3 regions of the Methylomonas sp. DH-1 genome follow, and region 2 is predicted to be linked to each of the others. Evidence: riboswitches for the same ligand, from Rfam matches in the RefSeq annotation. Region 2 holds a riboswitch; each other region holds the start of a gene.
What was found. A riboswitch is a leader RNA that binds a small molecule or an ion and turns the genes downstream of it on or off. The one in region 2 is predicted to bind cyclic di-GMP.
Positions count from the first base shown of each region.

Region 1: it holds a riboswitch for cyclic di-GMP, as region 2 does, so the genes downstream of both, VXJ35_RS10405 (filamentous haemagglutinin family protein) here and VXJ35_RS00350 (hypothetical protein) in region 2, are expected to answer to the same signal.
Region 3: it holds a riboswitch for cyclic di-GMP, as region 2 does, so the genes downstream of both, VXJ35_RS01735 (hypothetical protein) here and VXJ35_RS00350 (hypothetical protein) in region 2, are expected to answer to the same signal.

Region 1 covers NZ_CP143089.1:2,219,657-2,227,027, forward strand. Annotated here, with positions in the region: cyclic di-GMP riboswitch class I at 657-735, shown strand; gene VXJ35_RS10405 (filamentous haemagglutinin family protein) at 775-7,371, shown strand, end outside.
Region 2 covers NZ_CP143089.1:82,150-89,520, reverse strand. Annotated here, with positions in the region: gene VXJ35_RS00385 (hybrid sensor histidine kinase/response regulator) at 1-1,339, shown strand, start outside; gene VXJ35_RS00380 (CreA family protein) at 1,348-1,824, opposite strand; gene VXJ35_RS00375 (MEKHLA domain-containing protein) at 1,863-2,339, opposite strand; gene VXJ35_RS00370 (multicopper oxidase domain-containing protein) at 2,340-2,489, shown strand; gene VXJ35_RS00365 (cohesin domain-containing protein) at 2,537-3,160, opposite strand; gene VXJ35_RS00360 (hypothetical protein) at 3,188-4,831, opposite strand; gene VXJ35_RS00355 (hypothetical protein) at 4,837-5,562, opposite strand; gene VXJ35_RS00350 (hypothetical protein) at 5,813-6,616, opposite strand; cyclic di-GMP riboswitch class I at 6,741-6,819, opposite strand; gene VXJ35_RS00345 (TonB-dependent receptor) at 7,066-7,371, opposite strand, start outside.
Region 3 covers NZ_CP143089.1:375,007-382,377, forward strand. Annotated here, with positions in the region: gene recC (exodeoxyribonuclease V subunit gamma) at 1-1,428, shown strand, start outside; gene recB (exodeoxyribonuclease V subunit beta) at 1,418-4,933, shown strand; gene VXJ35_RS01730 (hypothetical protein) at 5,001-5,375, shown strand; cyclic di-GMP riboswitch class I at 5,483-5,562, shown strand; gene VXJ35_RS01735 (hypothetical protein) at 5,625-6,455, shown strand; gene VXJ35_RS01740 (hypothetical protein) at 6,530-7,321, shown strand; gene VXJ35_RS01745 (hypothetical protein) at 7,318-7,371, shown strand, end outside.

The sequences.
Region 1 (7,371 bases), 2.1 Mb from region 2:
GTATTTCCCGGAGTTTTGTAATATTTCGGTAATTATTGGCGGTCTATTTTTTATATATGTTTAGCGGTTGAAGTCTGTTATGTTTTTCTAGTTTAAATATTTGATATTGTCATAATTTCGTCATAAATATTATTTAATACCTTGGTGCAGTTATTAAATCCGGTTGAGTATTTAAACTGTTAGGGCATGATTTTTTCGAATTGCCGTGTTTTCGATTCGGCGGCTATATATGGCGCTGGCAAAGTTGAATTTAGCTTTGCTGTTGCAGATTCGATTATTTAGAAAATAGGGTTCGGATCGGGTGTTGAATAAATCCCTGTTTTTTTAAAGGTCCTGTAGGAGCAGGCCATGTCTGCGACAGAAGCCGTTTGATCGCGGGCACGGCCCGCTGCTACCGTCGATAACTTAACGACATTGGGACAAGCCGGAACGGGATTTAATTTTAGAAGTTTCCAGCAGAGAATCCGAATTATCGGATTCGTAGGATCAGCTCGGGCCGGTTCGTAATATTGAGTTGATAAAAGTTGGTTTGGGATGGCTATTCAGCCAAAACCAATCTTTTGCGGAAAACGATTTACCGGCCTGAGAAATCGGCGCTAGGCAGAACGCCGTAAACAAAGCCGAACGAACAAGTTTCAGGCAGGTTTTTTAATTTTTATTGCAATTGCCAAACCCGTTGCGAAGCGGGGACGGAAAGCCACGGGTCTTGGATGTCGAGACAGCCGGGTTGCCGCCAGTACGCTGGTGAACTTAACCGATCGAGGCAACCGAGACATGGCTAAATCCGCGGCATTTCCACGGCAGACATCCTGCGAACCGTTCCGACTGAATCCTTTGGTGGCCTGCGTCCGCTTGGCGCTGACCGGCGGTATGCTGGTTGGCGGCGCCAATCCGGTTTGGGCCGAATTGCCGATTCCGGCGGCGACCTGGGTCACCAGCGGCGCAGCGACCAGCCAAGTGATCGGCAATACCCTGCGGATCGACCAGACCACCGACAAAGCGATTCTGAACTGGGACCAGTTCAACGTCGGCCGGGAAAACACCGTGCAATTCGTGCAGCCGAACAGCCAATCGATCGCTTTGAACCGGATCAACCAGCACGATCCCAGCCGAATTTTCGGCCAGATCGTCGCCAACGGCCAAGTCTACCTATACAACAAAAACGGGTTCGTGTTCGGCAAGGATGCGGTGATTAATACCAACACCGTGGTCGCGACCACGCTGAACATCAGCGACGAAATATTCAACCGCGGCATTACCCGGGTATTCGACGAAAACAACAGTGCGGCATTGGCGATAGAGCCGATGGCGCCGGGCGATACATTGGACCCGAAGACCGCGAAAATTCTGATCGAGGCCGGCGCCAAAATTTCCACCGATAACAACGGCCGCATTATCATCGTCGCGCCCGAAATCGAGAACCGCGGCACGCTGAGCGGCGGCAAGCAGGGCCAAATCATCCTGGCCGCCAGCCAGGACAAAGTCTATTTGCAAACGGCGAACAAAGACGATCCGTTCGCCGGTCTGATCGTGGAAGTGGATACCGGCGGCAAGGTCACCAACGCCACGTCCGGTAACATCAGCGTGCGCCAGGGCAACGTGACGATGGCCGGCTTCGTCGTCAACCAGCAAGGCCGGGTCAGCGCCACTACCTCGGTCAACGTCAACGGTTCGATCCGCTTGCAAGCTGCCGAAAAGAGCGGTGTGCTTGGTTCGCGTCTGGTGGCGACCCGTACCGACCGCGCGGCCGATGCCGGCGACGGCCTGGGTACCAAGGCGACCGTGACCTTCGGCGCCAACAGCAACACCGAGATTGTGGCCGACGCCGAGGGCGGCAGCGCCGCCGACGGCCAAGTGCAGCCCGATTCCTATCTGGCGGCGACGGCCAACACTATCGTGGTCGAGGGTGGCGCCAGCATCAAAGTCCCTAGCGGTAAAGTCAACTTGACCGCGACCGACAATCTGGCCAAACCCAATTTGGGTACCAAGGGCAGCATCCGCGTCGACAGCAACGCGGTCATCGACGTTTCCGGTTATAAAAACGTCGCGGTGGCGATGGAACGCAACGTCGGCGAGGTGTCGGTACAAAGCTTCGATTTGCGCGATGCGCCGTTGCAGAAGTCCGGCGTGTTGAAAGGCAAAACGGTTTACGTCGATTTGCGCGGCGACACCCAAATCGTCGATACCGCCGGCGCCAAGGACCGTATCAGCCGCAGTATTCAAGAACGGCTGGCCGAGGGCGGTACGATTACGCTGACCTCCGGTGGCGACATTGCCGTCAACCAAAACGCGAAGTTCGACATATCCGGCGGCTCGGTCAGTTATGCCGGCGGTTACGTCAATACCACCAAGTTAATGAACGAGTACGGCCAGATCGTCGATATCGGCGACGCCGACCCGAACGACCATTACATTGCGGTATTGGGTGTGGTGAACCAGACCCACAAAAAATGGGGTGTGGAAAAGACCTATAACTTGTTGGGCGCCGGCTCCTTCGCCCAGTTCGAACGCGGCTACAGCGAAGGCAAAAGCGCCGGCAATCTGAACATTCAGACGGCACAACTGGCCTGGAACGGCGATTTGGCGGCCGGCTCTCAAGCCGGTATCTACCAGCGCGATTTGGCGAAACTGCCAGGAGCCGGCGAATTCAATATCGATTTGGCGCTGTTTTTGTCGGCGCAGGATGTTAAGTTGCAAACGGCGCCCGGCGCGGTTCGGATCGCGGCGGATCAAGACTTCCCGCTGCAAGGCAACGGCCGGCCGGCGGATTTGCTGATTTCCACTGCCAAACTGGAACAATCCGGTGTTGGCAAGTTTTCGTTAAAAACGCTGGGTAGTGCCACGGTCGGCGCGGACGTTGCGATTGCGATGCGGCCCACCGGCAGCCTGAATCTGGAAGCGGGCAGCGTTAACTTTGCCGGCGATTTCAAAGCGGCCGGCGGCAGTATTACGCTGGCGGCGTCCAACAACGCCAAGTTGCCCGGTTCCGGCGGATTGGTGCTGGCTGAGACAGCCGATTTGGACGTATCGGGATTATGGGTCAACGATCTGCAAAAGGGCTTCGATGCGGCACCGACCGATGCGTTGGCGCTGGCCGGCGGTAAGGCTACGCTCAGATCGCAAGGCGAGTTGACGGTCGCCGCCGGTTCCCGGATTCGGGCCGACGGCGGCGCCTGGTTGGCGCTGAACGGCGAGCTTAAGGCCGGCAAAGGCGGCGATATCACGTTGGCAGCCACGGCCAGCGGCTTGAGCTACCCGGTATTGAGCGTAGCCGGCGAAGTGTCCGCCTATGGTCTGGAACAGAACGGCAGTCTGACGTTGGAGAGCGGCAAGATCGTGGTCGGTACCCCGGCAACCGGCGAGGCCGATCAAGCCTTTGTGGTCGGCCACGGCGGCTTCGACGCCTCGCGTTTCGCCGCTTTCAATGCGGTCAATCTGGTCGCCAATACGGCCGCCGTCACCGTCAAATCCTCCACAGATCTGAATCTGCGCGCCAAAAACCTGGAATTAAGCGCCGACTACCAAAACCGGGCCACCGGGGCCGGGATGCGCGGCTTTAGCCGCATCGTCGATTTGCCGGAACACATGCGCCAACCGATGGCGGTCAAGTTGCAAGGCTTTACCGAAGTGGCTTTGGAAACCGGCAGTGCGATCCGCGCCGATAAGGGTTCCAGCATTAGTCTGGTCAGCTCGGCCGGCAGCATTTACGTCGACGGCACCGTGCAAAGCGACGGCGGCAAAATCAACTTGACCGCGACCTCGGTCAACGATCAGGAATACGACGACAAGCAGGTGATCTGGTTGGGTACGCACGCGAAATTGCTGGCGCAAGGTACCACCCGTTTGAACCCGGCCGACGTGTTCGGCCGACGCACCGGCGTGGTGTTGGACGGCGGCGAAGTCGTGTTCGATGCGTTGCGTGGGGCGGTGGTGTTGGAGAACGGCTCTTTAATCGACGTTTCCGGTACCAGCGCCGAACTGGATATCCAGCAAAAAGGCAATCCGTTGGCGAATAACTTCGCCCGGCAGCGCATTGCGTCTAATGCCGGCAAGGTCAAGGTCACCGCCGCCGAGGGCGCGGTGCTGGAAGCCGATTTCCGCGCCAACGCCGGTTCGCCGTTAGCCCACGCCGGCAAGCTGGAACTGGCGCTGGACCGTTTTCGCCGCAACCCGCCGTCGCTGCCGGAAATCCCGTTCCCCAGCAATCCGCTGGTAATTAATGTCAGCCAATCTTCCCGGCGCTCTTCGAACCAGGAGCCGGTTTACGGCGAGCCCTTCCCGCTGGAGCTGAACGGGCAAATGTCGCTCAGCGTCGACCGCTTCGCCGCCGGCGGCTTCAGTGACTTGAGCCTAACCGCGGACCAGGTTGTATTCCACGGCAGTGTCGAGCTGCAAGCCGGTGAGCGCATCAAAATCGACGCAGCCAAGGTCAACGCAGTCGGCATCGACGGCCAGGCCGCCGACGTCGAGTTGAATACCGTATTCCTGCAAATCGGTTCGTCGTTGAACCGGACTGTGGCCGACACGGCCGACACCGGCAACGGCCGTTTTAGCGGCAATGCGCAATGGATACAACTCAACGGTGCCACCCAATGGAACGGCTTCGAACGCGTTGCGCTGAACAGCCAACACGATTTGCGTGCGGTCGGCATCCGCGAATCCGGCGACCAGCGCGATTTTATCGGCGGTTTGGTGACCGCCGCCGATTTGTATTTGCAGGCCAGCCAGATTTATCCGACCACCTTGAGCAATTTCACGTTCGCGGTCAAAAACAACGCCGACGGCAAAATCGTTATCATCGGCAACAATACCGACACCGATAACACGCCGCTGTCTGCAGCCGGCCAGTTGACCTTCGATGCGCCGGTGATTCGCCAGGCCGGTGCGATCAAAGCGCCGATGGGCACGATAACCCTGAAAGCCGACCGCGAATTGACGCTGGAGCAAAACAGCCTGACTTCGGTCTCGGCTCGCAACATGAAATTCGACGCTGCCAGCCAAACCTGGGTGGCCGGCGCGGCTATGACAATTCCGTTCGGCGTGACCCAGGGCGGCCTGGATTGGCTGTATCCGCTGGACGACGCCGGCCGCAAGCTAGTATTCGATACTGCACCGGAAAAACGGCTGGTGTTGTCGGCGCCCGATATCGATATCAAAACCGGCAGTACGGTGGACGTAGCCGGCGGCGGCGATTTGCTGTCCTACGAGTTCCAACCCGGAGCCGGCGGTTCCTACGATTATCTGCAAGCGGGCAGCCCGTCTTACCAAGGTGGCTTTGCGGTATTGCCCAGCCTGGGTTCCGATCTGGCACCGTTCGACCATTACGAAAGCCAGTATTTGCCTTACGCCTTCGGTAGCAAAATTTATCTGGAAGGCGGCTCCGGCTTGGCGGCCGGCGAATATGTGATTTTGCCCGCACGTTATGCGCTGCTGCCCGGCGCTTATTTGGTGACGCCGCAAGCCGGTACCCTGGACTTGCCCGCCAACCAGGCCACGATAGACGGCCGGGCCATCGTACCTGGGTACATGGTGCAAGCCGGTACCGGCATCCGCGACGCGCGCAGCAACGGTTATTTGATCGAGACCGGCGCCGACGTGCGCATGCGCTCCAGTTACGACATTCACACTGCCAACGATTTCTATCGGCAACGGGCAATCAAGAACGAACAAGCGGTGCCGCTGCTGCCGAAAGACGCCGGCCAGATTTCGTTGGTCGCGCAAAACCAATTGGTCATGGACGGCAAGTTTCTGGTCGAAGCGGCCAACGGCGGACGGGGAGCGAAGATGGATATCGCCGCCAACCGGATCAGCGTGGTCGAGCAACTCAGCCTGGCGCCGGCAGCCGGCGTGCTGGAAATATTGGACAGCGACCTCAGTGCGTTGCAGGTCGATAGCTTGTTGCTGGGCGGCGCCCGCAGCCGTAGCCAAAGCAAAGCCGGCGAAACCGATATCCAGGTCACCGCCAGCGAGGTGGTGTTCGGCGAGAACGTGGATTTGAGCGGCCCGGAAATCATGGCTACCGCGACTGGTTTGATCGACGTGCGCGCCGGCGCGGTGCTGGCGGCTGACAGCGCTGCCAACAGCGGCGACAGCGTGTTGAACATCGCCGGCGACGGCGCGATTCTGCGCGTGTCAGGCGACAAGCAAGTAGTCTTCAACCGCAGCGAGACTTCGGCCGATGCGGTCAGCGGCGAACTGCGGGTTGCGGCCGGCGCTACCCTGAAATCGGCCAAATCTATGCTGTTGGGCGCGACCCGCTCCACCCAGTTGTTGGGCGAACTGGAAATGGACGGCGGTTCGCTGAACCTGAGCGCCAATACCATTAACCTCGGCGAAGTCGAGGCATTGGCCGGCGCCAACGCTCTTAACTGGTCGAACCGCAAACTGTCTGCACTGGCCGTCGACGAGTTGGTATTGACTGCGCGCGACAGCGTCGGTATCTACGGCAATCTGCATATGGTCAACGCCGACGGCTCGGCTGCGCTCGATGAGAACGGCGCCACCCGTGCGATCCATTTCGGCAGTTTGACCTTGAACGCGGCCGGCATTGCCGGATATGGCGCCAGCGGCGACCGCGCCCAACTGTCTGCCGATAGCCTGACGCTGCAAAACAGCGCCGGCGCGCAAAGTTTGCGCAGCGGCAGCGGTAGCGGCGGCTTGGCCTTAACCGCCGATAGTCTGAAAGTCGGTGACGGTAGCTTCACAATCGATGGTTTTGCCGCGGTCGGCGTCGAGGCGGCTAAAGAATTTAGAGCGGCCGGCCAAGGTACGCTGAAAGTCGCTGCCGACCTGAATCTGGCTGCCGGCGTCGTGACTGCCGACGGCGGTAGCCGGATTACGCTGGATGCGGCCGGACACGATGCGGTCTTCACCGCGCTGGATAGCGACGCTGCAGTTGCCGGCGGCTTGGGCGGGGCGATTCGTGCCGTTGCCGATAGCATCGACTTTAACGCCAAAGCGGTACTGGCTTCCGGTGCGCTGGAATTGCAAGCCTTGACCGGCGACGTAACCATAGGCAGCGAGGCCGATATCGATCTGGCCGGCCGTAGCGTGCGTTTCGCCGACCAAAACCACTACACCGCCGGCGGCAGTTTTAAAGCCGTGGCCGACAATCGGCGGGTTGTGCTGCAACAGGGCGCCGCGATCGATGCCGACAGCGGCGGCGGTAACGCCCAAGGCGGCGACATCGTGTTAAGGGCGCCGAACCAGGCGTTGCTGTTGCAAGGCCAAATCCACGCTAACGGCGGCAGCGCCATGATCGAAGTGGACCGCTTCGATGCCAGCGCCGATTTCGGCCAGTTAATGGCCATCGTCAACAATGCCGGGATCGACCGTTCCATCTACTTCCGGGTGCACAACGCCAATATCGAT
Region 2 (7,371 bases):
CCGGCGCTCGGTTTACGCCGGCAACGACGAGATCAGCGATCTGGCCGAGGCCTTCAACAACATGCTGGCCCAGACCGAAGCCCACGAAGCCGAGCTGGAAATCCAGGTGCAGACCCGAACCCGGGAACTGGAAGCCGCCAAGCTGGAAGCCGAATCGGCCAACCAGGCCAAAAGCCAATTCCTGGCCAATATGAGCCACGAGATCCGCACGCCGATGAACGCCATCGTCGGCTTGGTCGAACTGTGCCTGAACAGCCCGTTGAACGTTAAGCAGCGCGAATATTTATTGCGGGTGGAATCGTCGGCACATTCGCTGATGGCGTTGATCGACGACATCCTCGACTTTTCCAAAATGGAAGCCGGCAAGATGCAGTTGGAGACGATCCCGTTTTTATTGGAAGAAACGCTGGAACACGTGTTCTCGACCATGTTGCAGCTCAGCGCCAAGAAAGGTATCCGCCTGATCCGGCCCGAGCAAACCGACGCTTACCATGCCGTGATCGGCGATCCGCAGCGCTTGCGGCAAATTTTTATCAATCTGGTCGGCAACGCGATCAAGTTTACCGAGCGCGGCGAAGTCCGGGTCGCCGTCACCGAGTTGCAGCGCGATGCGGCGACGGTGCGCTTGCAGTTTGCCATCAGCGATACCGGCATCGGCATTACCGCCGAACAGCAACACAAACTGTTCCAGGCATTCAGCCAGGGCGACAGCAGCGTGACCCGCAATTACGGCGGCACCGGCCTGGGTTTGATCATTTCCAAACAATTGATCGAACAGATGCACGGCAGCATCCGGGTCGATAGCCGGCCCAACATCGGCTCCACCTTTACCTTCGACGTGCTGCTCGGCGTCACCGATTTGGCCACGATCCGCAATTTCCAGATGCGCCGCCACCGCAGCAGTTTCGAACCCGAACGGTTGCGGCCGTTGCACGGCAGCCGGGTACTGCTGGCCGAAGACAACGAAATCAACCGCATCGTCGCGGTGGAATTACTGGAACAAGCCCAAATTCAGGTGGATGTGGCCGAAAACGGCGAAATTGCGCTGCAAAAACTGCGAGCCGGCCGTTACGACTGCGTGTTGATGGACGTGCAGATGCCGGTGATGGACGGCTACCAGGCCACCCGGCTGCTCCGGCAAATGCCGTCCTGCTTGAAGTTGCCGGTGATTGCGATGACCGCCAACGTAATGCACGGCGACCAGCAATTATGCGCCGAAGCCGGCATGAACGATTTCATCGGCAAACCGATCCTGCCGGCGACATTGTACGAGGCCTTGCTGAAATGGATCGCGCCGCCGACGGCAGGCCGAACCGCCACTAGCCAGCCGCCGGCCTGAGCGCCGGCTTATTTCCCCCAGGGCATCACCGGCACCGTCGACACGCTGTTGGCCGGCGCGCCTTCGATCACCTTGCGGCTGATTGCCAGATAGACCAGCGTGTTGTGTTTGGCGTCCCACAAGCGGGTGATGTTGGTCGATTTGAACAATAACGAGGTGCTTTCCGAAAATACGGTTTCCTCGGCCGGCAATTTGGCCGGTAACGCAATCGGGCCGATCTGGCGGCAGGCCAGCGAGAACTGTGACGGATCTTCCGCCAGCCCCAAGCCGCCGGAGATACCGCCGGTTCTGGCCTGGCTGATATGGCAAATCACGTTCGGAATTTTCGGGTCTTCGAACACATCGACGCAGACTTTGTGGTTGGCGCCGATCAATTTCCAGGCCGTGGTCACGCAACCTACTTCGTCGGCGATTGCCGGTGCGGCCGCGCCGACAATCAAGCCGCACGCGATGCGGCCGCCATGTTTCAGTAATTTTTTGAACATAAAATTCTCCGCTGGATTCGAGGAAACGGGCAGGCGCTTCAGGGTAGCAAGCGCCAATCGCTAAAACAAGCGGCCTGGCCGTAGTAGCGCCGCCATTGGTCGTAAACGTTCCAAACCACCGCGTGTTCGATCAGAAACCGCTTGCCGGACTTGGCGATGCGCACGCCGGAATAATCGTCGATATAACCGCGGCCGGACACTTGCGCCAACAAGCGCTCGCGTTCCGCGCGGTTGACCGGCTCCGCCGAAAAGCGCGACGGCAGGCCGACCAATTCCGCCCACTGGAATTCGAACAATGCCAAGGCTTGGCGGTTGCCGTAGTTGAATAGCGGGTCGGCATCGGCCGTGTGCGACAGCAGCACGAATTCGGCGTTAAAGGCGGCTTCGCCCAGCGACTGGCCGGCAGCGGGTTGTAACAACGGCTTTCCCAGCAAACGCCGGTAACTGTCCAGCACCAAACGGATGTGGCGGCCGTGGAAATCGTTGGCCGAGTTGGGAACGGTTAAGTCGAGCATATGGGGCTGTTGAGTAACGCCGAGGCGGTAGAATTGTTTTATACGCTAAAACCCGGCTGCCTTCCCGATTTTACCGGTATGACCATGTTCCATTGCCACATCCTCGAGCATGAGGACATGGGCATGATGGGCGTTTGGAATATCCAGTAACCATTCGAGATTACCGCGCGGCCATTCGGATCGCGCGGTGAGACGCTTTAATTTCTATAAACTCGGTCGAAAGCAGGTTTAAAACCGGTCCTTAAGCGGGTTTTTGGTATTAGAGGCTGCCTTACCCCAAATCCCAATCCGCTCAACATTAACCAGGCGGCGGGCGGTATCGGTACGGTAGTAACGGTCGCCGATGTTTGCACACTGACTCCCGGCAATGACTCTCCGTGAGCATCGCTCAGAGCATTGGCAACCATGGTAAGGTCGCTACTGCCGGGTTGCAGGACGTTAAATGCCAGTGTAGCCAAAGTAAAGCTGTCGGCCTGAAACGCATCCAAGTCGTTTCCGCTGTCCAACGACAGTTCGTATAAATTCAGCAAGCCGGGCACAGGCCCAACCGATTCCGCTGCAGCTGGGTTTATGCCCAGGCCGAATACATCCAATTGATTGCCGAAACTTACCGAGGAGAACGCTAGCCGGCGGGAATCGGAACCGATGTCCAGATCGTAGGCGGCCAACGACGGTGCCGAAACATCGACCAAGCCGGATACCACGATCGGTACCTCGACACGGCTGCCTGATTGTGCGGCCAAGCCAAAGCCCAACTCGATGCCGGCTTGCGCGCTACTGGCAACCAGCAACATCGGCGCCCACAACAAATTAATTTTCATGGTTAACATCAAATTCCTTCCTGTCGCTTAAACTGCACAATTCGAACGCGTGCATAACAACGTTTGTTTTCTGGCGTCCAGCATATTGATAACGCCGTTCCGATCCAGATCGCGGGGATCGTTATTGGCCGATGCGGCGCGATTCTTTGCGGCCAATACCAACTTGATATCCGACAGGTCAACGTCCTTATCCCCATCGATATCGCCGGGCACAATGATGTTTTCGCAGCTATCCGGCAGATGGTTGGCGTTGGTGTCGCCGACGCGGCGTTGCTGAATATCCAACACGTCGGAAATTGCATTGTGGTTGCAGTCCGGAAACAGGTTAAGGTAATACACGTCCTGTTCGCCGTTGTAAGTGGCGGTGTAGGCGACATGCGCGCCGTTGGCGTCGGAAACCAAATGGGTATAGTCGCCCAGTTTTTGCGCACCCTGCGGGTAGCCAATCTGGGTGTTGAACGGTGCGGTCACGGCCTGGTTGGCGCTCCAGGTAACGCCGCCGTCCCAAGAGTAAACGTAATACAGTTGCGAAATGCCGGGCTGTAAACTGCCGCGCGTGTCGTACCAAACGGCGTCGATCCGCGAATTGGGCGCGACGCCTTGCATCGCAAACCATTGATAGGCATTGCGGTCGGCGGGATCGTTATTCAGGCGCATTGGGGCCGACCAGGTCAGACCGCCGTCCGTACTGCGAATGAAATTGATGTCCATATTGTCGATACCCGCCGGATCGACCGGGGCCATGACATAAATATTGCCGCGCATCGGGCCATCGGAAGTATCGACGCTGACTTGTACATCGCCGGGCGGACCGTATTGGTTGGGGTTGTTCCGGTATTGAAACATCACCGGCGATCCGCCCAAATCCAGCGTTTGCGTGGTAAACGTCGGGGTAACGCGCGGATTGCGCGCATCCGGCGAGGTCGCAAACAGATAAGCCTCAAATACCAGTTTGGCACCCACCAGTTCGCCGTTTTCGCTCCGCCCGCTAACATAAACCTGGCCTTGCGGGCCGACGCCTATCGTGCCGAAAGCCGGGTTGCCGGGGATGGCTATCAGTTCCTCGAAGCTCTCTCCATGATTGGTTGAGCGGCTGAAATGCCGATCGTCCAGGCCCTCGCGCCAGGCCAAATAGATATGGCCGTCGCTCGCCGCTCCGCTGCGGTCGATGCCGATGCGGCCTTTGTCGGCACCTTCGCCGTGGGCGTAAACCGGTGCTTGCCAACTGATCCCGCTATCGATCGATTTAAGCACTTCGATATCTTGCGCATAACTGCCGGTAGCGTCGTAATGCAGGCTTTGGTAGTAGAAATTACCAAGCGAGTCCACATCGACCATGTTGTTGGTACGTTGCTGGCCGGGAGTAACCGAACCCTGAAATTGCCAGTGCTTGCCGCCGTCGTCGCTGAAGCCCCAGCCGCCTTCCCGGCTGCCGGATAACACGCTGGCGAAATGCTTCCAGCCGGCGACCAGTTTATCCGGGTTATTGGGATCGAAGGCGATGGTCGGCTCGTGAGCGGCATCGCCCGGGATGTTATTGCCGTTGCCGTCGACATTCATTTGCACGCTGACGTAAGGGCCATAAGTAAATTGCGATTGGGCATAACTATGGCCGGCCGTAGCTAGCATCGACATGGCAAGCGAAGATATTAAGTAAGGTATCGCGCGCATGGGAATCAACTCCGGCGGCCTGGCAGCCGGCCGATAAACATACCGGTTAATCCGCTGATAAATAACCATAGAGCCGCCGGTACCGGCACGGTGCTCACTTGCCCACAACCGCTGTGGCTGCCAACGCCCAAACAAAAATCGCCCATATCGGCCAGACGCGCGCCGTGTAAAAAGTCGGCATTTTCCGGGCTCATCAGTAAGTCTCCGCTCATTTGCCAATGATTGGCGTCGGTATAACTCACTACCAGATTGGTCAGTTCATAAACCACCATGCTAAAGCTGACATTGTTTTGCAGGTACCAGCCGCTGGGTGTGCCGTCTTGCCCCAAATCGGCCCAGGCATTTTGCCGATTATTCGGGTTGTACAGCAAAGAATAGTCGCCAGTGATGAGCGATCCGCTGTAGAGGCCGCGGAACAGCTCGATACCGGTCATGCCCAGCAAACCCGTCCCGGCCAGGGTCTCGCTGTCGATTGAAAAGTTGGGCGTGGTGGATTTGACGTGGCGGTTGGCGGCCTGGCCTGTCGGATTGCTGCTGCCGACCGGCGTGATGTCATGCACCAAATTCAGGGCCGAAACTTCCGTGCGGCTGGTATTGCCCAGGTAAAAATACGAATCGCTGTAGCTTTTATAATCCGAAGCCTGCGTATCGAAAAACTGCACTAAAAAGTCGCCGGGATTAGAGGCCGTGCCGCCGTTGAGTAAGGCAAAGGCATTGCGGTCCAGGTTCATCGTAAAAGTCCCGCCCGCCGCGGCATTCAGCGTGGCCGCGAATGCACCGAAAGGGGTGAAAAATACACCTGAAACGCTGAGCGTAAGGACAAAGAAAATTCTTGGTGCCGAACCGGCACAACGAAAAGCAACTGACATGGGCGCTCCTGCGTAAATTAAGATTCCGGGGCGTTAGCCGGCCTGACCGGCGCAATTCCGGGAAAACCGCAACCGATCCCGAAAAAGCGTCGGCTGCGGCGCATAACCCGTGTTAAACCGCGGCTTGCCGGCGGGCGATGCCCAGCAAACCCAATAAACCGGACCCCATCATCCAAACGGCAGCCGGAACCGGTACTGCGGAAATTGAGCCGACGCTCAGTTTGAACGTGCCGACATTGGCCCCCTCGGTTCCAAACAACATGCTGGCATTGTCGGCACTCAGCAGCAAATTACCGGTCAATTGCCAGTTATTGGCATCTGTGAAGACCAGTGCCAAATCGGCCAACGCATAGGCTTCCATAGGGAAGAAAATATTGTTTTGCAAAGACCAATAGGCAGAAGCGCTGTTGTACTTAAGCGAATAATCGCCATAGACCATACCGCCGCCAGCATAAGGGCCGGCAAGCGCGGTGGCGCCTATGCCGATGGCTTGCACCCCGAGCATGCCCAGTTGCCCTGTTCCGGCAAAGCTGCCGGAATCGGAGTCGATGGCAAAGTCGGCGGAAGTGGCTTGAGCGTGGCGAGAAGTTGCTTGCACCGAATTGACAGAAGTACCGGTCAGGGTGTGGATCAAATTAGTAGAGTCCGATTCGACATTATCCCGACCGGCTAACAGCGCACCACCCGACTGCGTGGTGTAGTCGGATTCGGCCGCGTTATAAAACCGGTCGTTGAATATGCCGGCAATACCGCTGGCGCTGCCACCCAACATGTTGGCAAAGGCATCGCGGTCGAAATTGATGGTAAAAGTGCCGCCGGAACTGGCGTTTAGCAAGGTAGCGCTAGCGTTTGTCGAGGCGAATGCAAATGCTAGGGTTAGCGCTGGAAAGAGTAACTTGGCGGGTTTGGTATGCATATTTTTTCCTTAAAAATTACGGTTTACGGTTAGCGTTTAACTTGCAAACGCCAGGTGTCGAACCGGTAACGAGATAATCCGGTTCGATCGGCTGCCGCGTTACGACAGCCTCAACCTGTCGGTCGAAGGCAACCCGGCCGTCTTGTCGTCCAAGACCCGTGGCTTTCCGGCTCCGCCTCGCGGCGGATGTGGCTGGTGTCCTATGCCTGCAACATCGCTCCAGGCTGGCGAGATCACCAATGGCTACAGCGCGGCATCGATGGCCGTAGCGGGGCGGCGAAGTTCGATGCCGCCGCCAAAGCGTTCGCAACGGGATCGAAACATCGTCATATAGGAAGTCGGATGAACTAAAAAAACGACCACAAAAAAGTGGCGAACAGGTTTAATTTTTTGCGTCGACCGGGTTGGCGCGCGCGGTGCGAATACGGCGACTCGGCGCGGAGGATGGCTCAGTATTTCACCGACAAGGTCGCGAACAGCGACGTATTGGCCGCCGGCGCCACCCGGCCATCGAAATAGTCGTAGGGTAGGAAATAACGTTCGCCGGTCAGATTCTTGACGGTTGCGGCTAACTTAAAATGTCCGGTTTCGTAAGCGATGGCGGCATCGAAGCTGTGATAGCCGCTAGTTTTAAAGCCATTGTTGTTCGACAAAAAGGCGCCGTCGCGCAGATAAACGCCAAATCCAGCGCTCCAGCCATTAAGGATTCCGGCTTGAAAGCGGTAATGGCTCCAAACTCTTCCGGAATTTTCCGG
Region 3 (7,371 bases), 290 kb from region 2:
GAATTGGCCGAGATGGCCGCGATTCACGACCGGCCGCTGCCGTTGGCCGTCATCGTCGCCTGGCTGCAAGGCCGGATGGACGAGACCAAATCCGGCGCCGGTTTTCTGCGCGGCCAACTGACTTTTTGTTCGATGCTGCCGATGCGCTCGATCCCGTTTCAGGTCATCGCCTTGCTGGGTATGAACGACGGCGAGTTCCCGAAAATCGAGCGCCATCCGACCTTCGATCTGCTGGCGGCCCAGCCACGGTTGGGCGACCGTTCGCGCCGGGCCGACGACCGCTACCAATTTCTGGAGATACTGCTGTCGGCCCGCCGGCAATTGGTCATTACCTACTTGGGCCAATCGCTGCGCGACAACAGCGATATTCCGCCGTCGCCTATCGTCAGCGAATTGCTCGACGTATTGCGCGACGGCTATGCGCTGGACGGCGTCGTGGTGCGCCACCCGCTACACCCGTTCAGCCGGCGCTATTTTCTCGGCGACGATCCCCGCTTGTTCAGCTACGCCCGCCACGATTGCGACACCGCCCGCCGCCTGCGCGGCGAGAAACCGGAGCCGCAGCCCTGGTGGTGCGGCGAGTTGGCGGCCGAAACCGACCGCGTGGTCGAAATCGACCGCCTGCGCCAGTTTTTTCACCACCCGCAACGCTATTTTTTCCGTCATTGCTTGGAATTGCAGTTGCCCAGCCTGGCAGCCGATGCCGAAGAACGGGAACCGTTCGCGCTGAACAGTCTGGAAGATTATGCCCTGGCCCAGGAATGGCTGGAGGCCGAATTGCAGGGTAAAGCGTTTTCGCTGGCAAAACTGCAAGCCCGCGGCTTGTGGCCGGCCGGCGCCGCCGGCGAAATTGCCTGGCGCCGGCGCCAGCCGGCGATTGCCGCGTTCTCCGCAACCATCGTCGACAAACAACTGGGTGCGGCGCTGCCGCCCCAGCTAATCGATCTGGAGCTGGGCGGCTACCGGCTGGTCGGCAAATTGGGGCGCCTATACCAAAACGGCGGACTGGTTTACCGCTGCGGCCGCTTGAAAGGCCGTGACTTTTTCGGCGCTTGGCTGCAGCACCTGATCGCCAACCAACTGGCGCCGCAAACCACCCACTTGCTGTGCCTGGACGCGGATTTGCGTTTTCCGGCCCAGTCCGGCCCCGGCGCCTTGCCGCAACTACTGCAGATTTTCCAGCGCGGCCAACAACGGCCAGACGCGTTTTTTACCGAAGCGGCACTGGATTTCGTGCAGCAAAAAAATCCCGACACGGCTCAGGCGGTAGTGGCCAGACACCTAATGGAAGACATCGAAAAAGGTTACGAAGCCGAAATCGGCCAACTGTTTGCCTACCGCGACCTCGAAGAATTGTTCGGCGACGAATTTCGCGGATTCTGCCGGGAATGGTTGGAACCGGCCTGGAGGGCGGCGCATGGCGATTAAGGCCTTCGACGCGGTCGGCGGCGCGCTGGAAACCGGCATCAACTTGATCGAAGCCAGTGCCGGCACCGGCAAAACTTACACCATCGCGATGCTGGTGCTGCGCTTTGTGGTCGAACGCGAACTCGACATCAAACAACTGTTGGTCGTCACCTTCACCAAAGCCGCCAGCGAAGAACTGAAGGAGCGTATTCGCGCCCGCCTGGCCGAAGCCCGGCGCATCCTGCTGAATCCGGCGGCGGGCGACGATCCGGCCGTCACCGGCTGGCTCGGCGGCCTGGCCCTGGACCAAAACCGTATCCGCCAACGCCTGGAGCTGGCGCTGCTCGATATCGACCAGGCGGCAATCTTCACTATCCACGGCTTCTGCCAGCGGGTGTTGGCGGAACACGCATTGGAAAGCGGCCAGTTGTTCGATTGCGAATTGAGCGGCGATGTGGCCGAATTGAAATTGCAGTGCGCCGACGACTTTTGGCGCCGGCAAATCTACCAACGCCCGGCCTGGCAAGCGGCGTTGCTCACCCAAACCTATCCAACCCCCGATGCGCTGCTGCAGAGCGTGCTTCGTGTCGATCTGCAGCAAAGCGCATATCCGCTGGATACCGACCTCGAGGCCGAACTGGCGGCGTTGCCGAGCTTGCGCGCAGAGGCTGCCGCAGCTTTGCCGGCGGCGGCCGCAGCCTTGAATAACGCGTTCGCCGACGGCTGTTTTACCCCAAGTTTCGCTGACGGGTTTTCCGCTCGGGTCGAGGCCCTGGCCGCTTGGCTGCACGACCCGGACCACGATTTGCCGGATTTCGACTGCCTGAATCCGGCCACGCTGTTGGCGGGTTTGAACGGCAATAAATTCCGCGCCGGCAAAACCAAGCCGCTGTCTGCCGAACAACAAAAGCAACAATACCTGGACAGTCTGAACATCGATTGCGCGCCGTTTCAAGCGCTGGCCGACGCGGTGCGGCGGCTGCCGGTCGCGTTTCGCGCCGCACTGCTGGCCAGCTTGCGCGTCGAGCTGGACCGGCGCCTGCTGCGGGAAAACGTGCTGTCCTTCGACGATTTGATCACTCGGCTGGCGGCTGCGCTGGACGGCGACAACGGCGCCTTGTTGGCGGCGGAATTGCGCTTGCGTTTCCGGGCGGCGTTGATCGACGAATTTCAGGACACCGACGCCAAGCAATGGCGCATTTTTTCCGGCGTGTTTGCCAGTGCGGAACATTACCTATACCTGATCGGCGATCCGAAGCAGGCGATTTACAAATTCCGCGGCGCCGATATTTTTTCCTACTTCGCCGCCCAACAACGCGCCGACCGGCATTACACGCTGCTACACAACTGGCGTTCGCATCCGCATCTGGTGCAGGCCGTGAACCGCTTGTTCCGCCGCGAAAAACCGTTCTTGTTCGATGCCTTGGATTTCACGCCGGTCATGGCCGGCCGCCAACCCGGCGACGGCAGCATTGCCGGCGGCGCGCCGCTGGTCTTGTGGCAGCTCGATAAGAATCCCGGCAAGCAGGAACATTGGACCGCGCGCAAAGGCGGCTCGGGCGAAGTCTCGGCGCGGGTGCTGCAGGCCGTGGTCGGCGAAATCCGCCAGTTGCTGGCGGCAGGCCGCATCGCCGAAAAGCACGGTAACGAGCGGCCGGTGCAAGCTCGGGACATCGCGGTTCTGGTCCGCAGCAACGCCGTTGCCGCCGACTACCAGCAGGCGCTGCTGCAAGCCGGCATACCGGCAGTATTGAACAGCAAGCAATCGGTGTTCGCCTCGGCGCAAGCCTTCGAGTTGTACTATGTGCTGAGCGCAGTGGCCGCCGCCGGCCAGGTTAACGTGTTGAAACAGGCTTTGGCGACGCCGTGGTTCGGCTTGGACGGCCAACAACTGTACCGGCTGAGCCGCGACGAAGCGGAGCTGGACGCGTGGATGTCGCGTTTTCAGGACTATCTGCAGTGCTGGCGCAACCAGGGCCTGCTGGCGACGGTGCAACAACTGCTGCGGCGGGAACGGGTCGAACAACACCTGTCGGCGCAACCCCAAGCCGAACGGGTGTTGACCAATATCCACCATTTGGCCGAGCGCCTGCAGCAGGCGGCCATCGACGAACATTTGGCAATCAACAAAACGCTGGACTGGCTGCGGCGGGCGATCCAGCAATCGGCGCAAGACAGCAGCGAAGACCGCCAATTGCGGCTGGAAAGCGACGAGGACGCGGTCAAGATCGTCACGTTGCACAGCTCCAAGGGCCTGGAATATCCGCTGGTGTTCTGCCCCGACCTGTGGCGGCGCAGCGACCGCTTGAAAACCGAAACCGCCTTGGTGCAATGCCACGAACACGGGGCGATGGTCGCCGACCTGGGCTCGGCACAATTCGGCGAACGCCGCGAACAAGCCTTGTTCGAAGAATTGGCCGAGGATTTGCGCTTGTTTTACGTGGCGCTAACCCGAGCCAAGTACCGCTGCTACCTGAATTGGGCCGACGTACGCACCAAGGAACGGGCCAACGATTCGGCGATGGCTTATTTATTCGAATTTGCCGACTGCGATTTCGCCGGCCAGCAGCGGGTGCTGCAACAGCTGGCTGCCGCCGAACCGGATTTATTCGAGTATCGCCTGCTGCCGGCCGCAGCGGCCGGCGAGCCGGCCGAATTGTCCGGCGCGCGCCGCGATCCGGAATTGCCGTTGGCCTACCGCCGCCAAACTCGTAGCTTGCACAGCATCTGGCAGATGAGCAGTTACACCGCGCTGGCCGCGCTGAGCCTGGACCAGGCGCCGGAACTGCCGGCCGATAAAGCCGAAGAAAGCCACGACCGGCCGGCCGGCGATGAGGCCCTGCCGCGCGGTGCCCACACCGGCAACGTGATCCACAGCCTGTTGGAGACCGTCGCCTTTGCCGATTTGGCCGCAGGCCGCGACATCGGCCGCGCCAGCGCCCAAGCCTGCCTGCGCTACGGTCTGAAGCTGGCGCAACCGCAAATTTTGAGTGAAGTGCTGTACCGCGTAGCCGCCACGCCGCTGGAAGACGATGCCGGGTTTTGCCTGAAGCATCTGGACCCGGCGCAGTGCATCAAGGAAATGCCGTTTTACTTGTCCATGCCAAGTAGGGTGGACACCGCCCGCATCAACCACGCTTTGGCCGCCTGTCCGGCCTACCAGGCGCTGGATGCCAAGCAAATCAGCGGCTATCTGACCGGCTTCATCGATCTGGTCTGTTGTTACGGCGGCCGCTACTACGTCATGGATTACAAAACCAATGCCTTGGCCGATTATGGGCCGCCGAGCCTGCTGCAGGCCATGCGCGAACACAATTACGGCCTGCAATATTGGCTGTACAGCCTGGTGTTGCACGAATACCTGGGCCAACGCCTGCCGGATTACGATTACGCTCGCCATTTCGGCGGCGTCAAATACCTGTTCGTGCGCGGCATGCATCCCGACCGCCCGGCCAGCGGCGTATTCGCCGACCGCCCGGAACCAAGCCGGCTCGCCGAGTTGGCCGAGGTGTTTTTTCGAGCCTAAATAGCCACTTCCTACTGCGCAGAGGGCGTTAGCGTCTTCATTGCCACCCGCGGCTAGCGCGCCGTGAATGTCTCTGTCCGGTACGATCCGGTGCCGCCGACCGCTGCCGAAATATGTTAAATCACCGAAACCGATATCGGGATTTGCCGCCATCGAAAATAAAGGTGTTTTCTTACAAGCGCTTATCGACGGCGATTTAATTTCCAATTGGGTTATATCGCCGGTTTTCGGTCACCGCTTTTTGCCGGTGGCCGCCGTCGCCGACTCTCGCCGCAACCGGCGGCCACCAATCCAATACCCCTGCCAACGCCTTGTCTGCCTGTCGCCAACCCACTGCCGCTGCGCTTTGCAACCGCTCGGCGGCGGCAGTCGTGCGGTTTTCCGTGCCCTTTGTCCGGACTGCATGCAACTGGCACACAATCTGCAATTTCGACCGCAGTGACCGTAACGCATCCCGGCCGGCAATTGCGCCCGGATCGGCGCGTTAGCGGGCAGCGCAGACAGCAAGGAATGCGCCGTTCGGATGCGATCCGTTACGGCCTCAAGGAAGAGACGCTTCGCCACATCCGCCGCAAGACGGAGCCGGAAAGCCGCGGGTCTTGCTATGCCGAGACAGCCGGGCCGCCTCTCGAACGGGAGCCATCGGCGGCTTGAATCCGCCAATTGTATCTTTCAATTTAAGGAAAAAATTATGCAACAGACTGGATCGAAATCGCTGCGGCTACGCTGCTTCCTGGCCGCCGGCGCGCTGGCATTGGCTAACGCGGCAAACGCCGGCACCTTGAGCGGCGGCGTGTTCAACATTTCCTTCGACCATCCGGACGATTTGTTGTCCGGCTTGACCCTGGGCGACGGCGCGCTCACCGGGTATTACGTCGCCAATTATTTCGACAAACCGGTGGCCGACACTATGGATGCGTCGCAGATGGTAACTGTGCCGACCGGCAGCTATCCGGCGCCGGCCACGCTGTCGTTCGAGATCAACCCGTCCAGTTTGGCCGGCACCGGCATTCCGTTCGGCAGCGGCGGCCGTAACAACAAAGCCACTACGCTGGCCTGGGACAGCAGCCAGGATGCGTTGGCCAATGCTTCCAGCTTTACTGCCAGCGGCGTCGCCGGCTTGAACGGCGTGGTAATGACCCGCGGCAGTTTCACCGGTACCCTGCTGTCCGGCGATTACCAATTCGGCTACGTCGCGGCGCGCAACAACGGCGTCAATAGCGGCTGGGCTTTGACCAACAACGTCAGCTTTGCCTCCACCACTTTCGATACCCGCAACATTAGCGTGACGACCGACGGCGACAAACTGCTGTTTACCGGCGAACTCTGGTGGTCCGCCAGTACCAGTGCCTTTCTGTTCGGCGGCGACGGCCTCAGCCAAGCCGGCCGCGCCGGTAGTTTCAGCCTGGTTTCGCCGGCTCCGGCCGCGGTTCCGGTGCCGGCTGCGGCTTGGTTGTTCGGCAGCGGGTTATTTGGCGTCATGGCAGCCGTTAGTCGCAAACGCGCGGCCCTTTCCGCTTGAGCCGGCTAACGCACCCGAGCTAGTGCATCCGGGTGCGTTTTTACAGACTTCGTAAGCTTATTCCACCCGCGAACATGATGAACATCCAGTTAGTTAGATTATTAACCTCCCGTTTCGGCGCAGGCGCGCTGCTGGCGGCGGCAGTCTCGGCGCCGGCAGCGGCCGCCACGGTCTCCGGCGGCGCGATGATCGTAAATTTCGACCGCAACGCGCTGGCGGCAGCCATCGCGATCGACGAAACTCCGGCGCCGGCCATGTACCTGGAGGAGTTTTTCGACGCGCCGGCGTCGCGCAGCCGCAGCTATAACCAGATTCTGGAAGACCACTTGGTGCCGGGAGTCAGCGAAATCGCCGCGACCGGATTGGCTTTGGCCGTCAACCCCGGCCAGGTCGCCAATTTGACCGGTCGCCGCAGCAAACCGACCACCCTCGATTTCGACCCGGCCAACTTCGCGGCTTCCGTGAGCGGCGCGATCGGCTTGGCCGGCGTGTTCCGCTTCCGCGTCGATACCGGTACCGACTTCAACCGCATATTGTCCGGCGATTACACGCTGGAATACGATGCCGCCAATATCGACGCCGCCAGCGGCCGCTCGGGTTGGAGCCTGTATAACCATGTTTCCTTCCGCGCCGAATCCTTTAATTTGTTTAATGTCGTGATGGGGCTCGATTCGGACAGTTTCAGCCTTTCCGGCGATCTGGGGCTGGGCGAGGGCTACGACCATTTGAACGGCAGCCGCGGCGCCATCGTCGGCAATTTCAATCTACAAACCGCGGTGGTGCCGTTGCCGCCGGCGTTCCTGCTGTTCGCGGCGGGCCTGGCCGGTCTCGGCATCGGCCGTAGCGGCGCAGGCCGCAACGCGTGAGCGCCGTCCGCTACCGCGACGGCCGGGCCGGGCCGGAACATGCCGCCGCG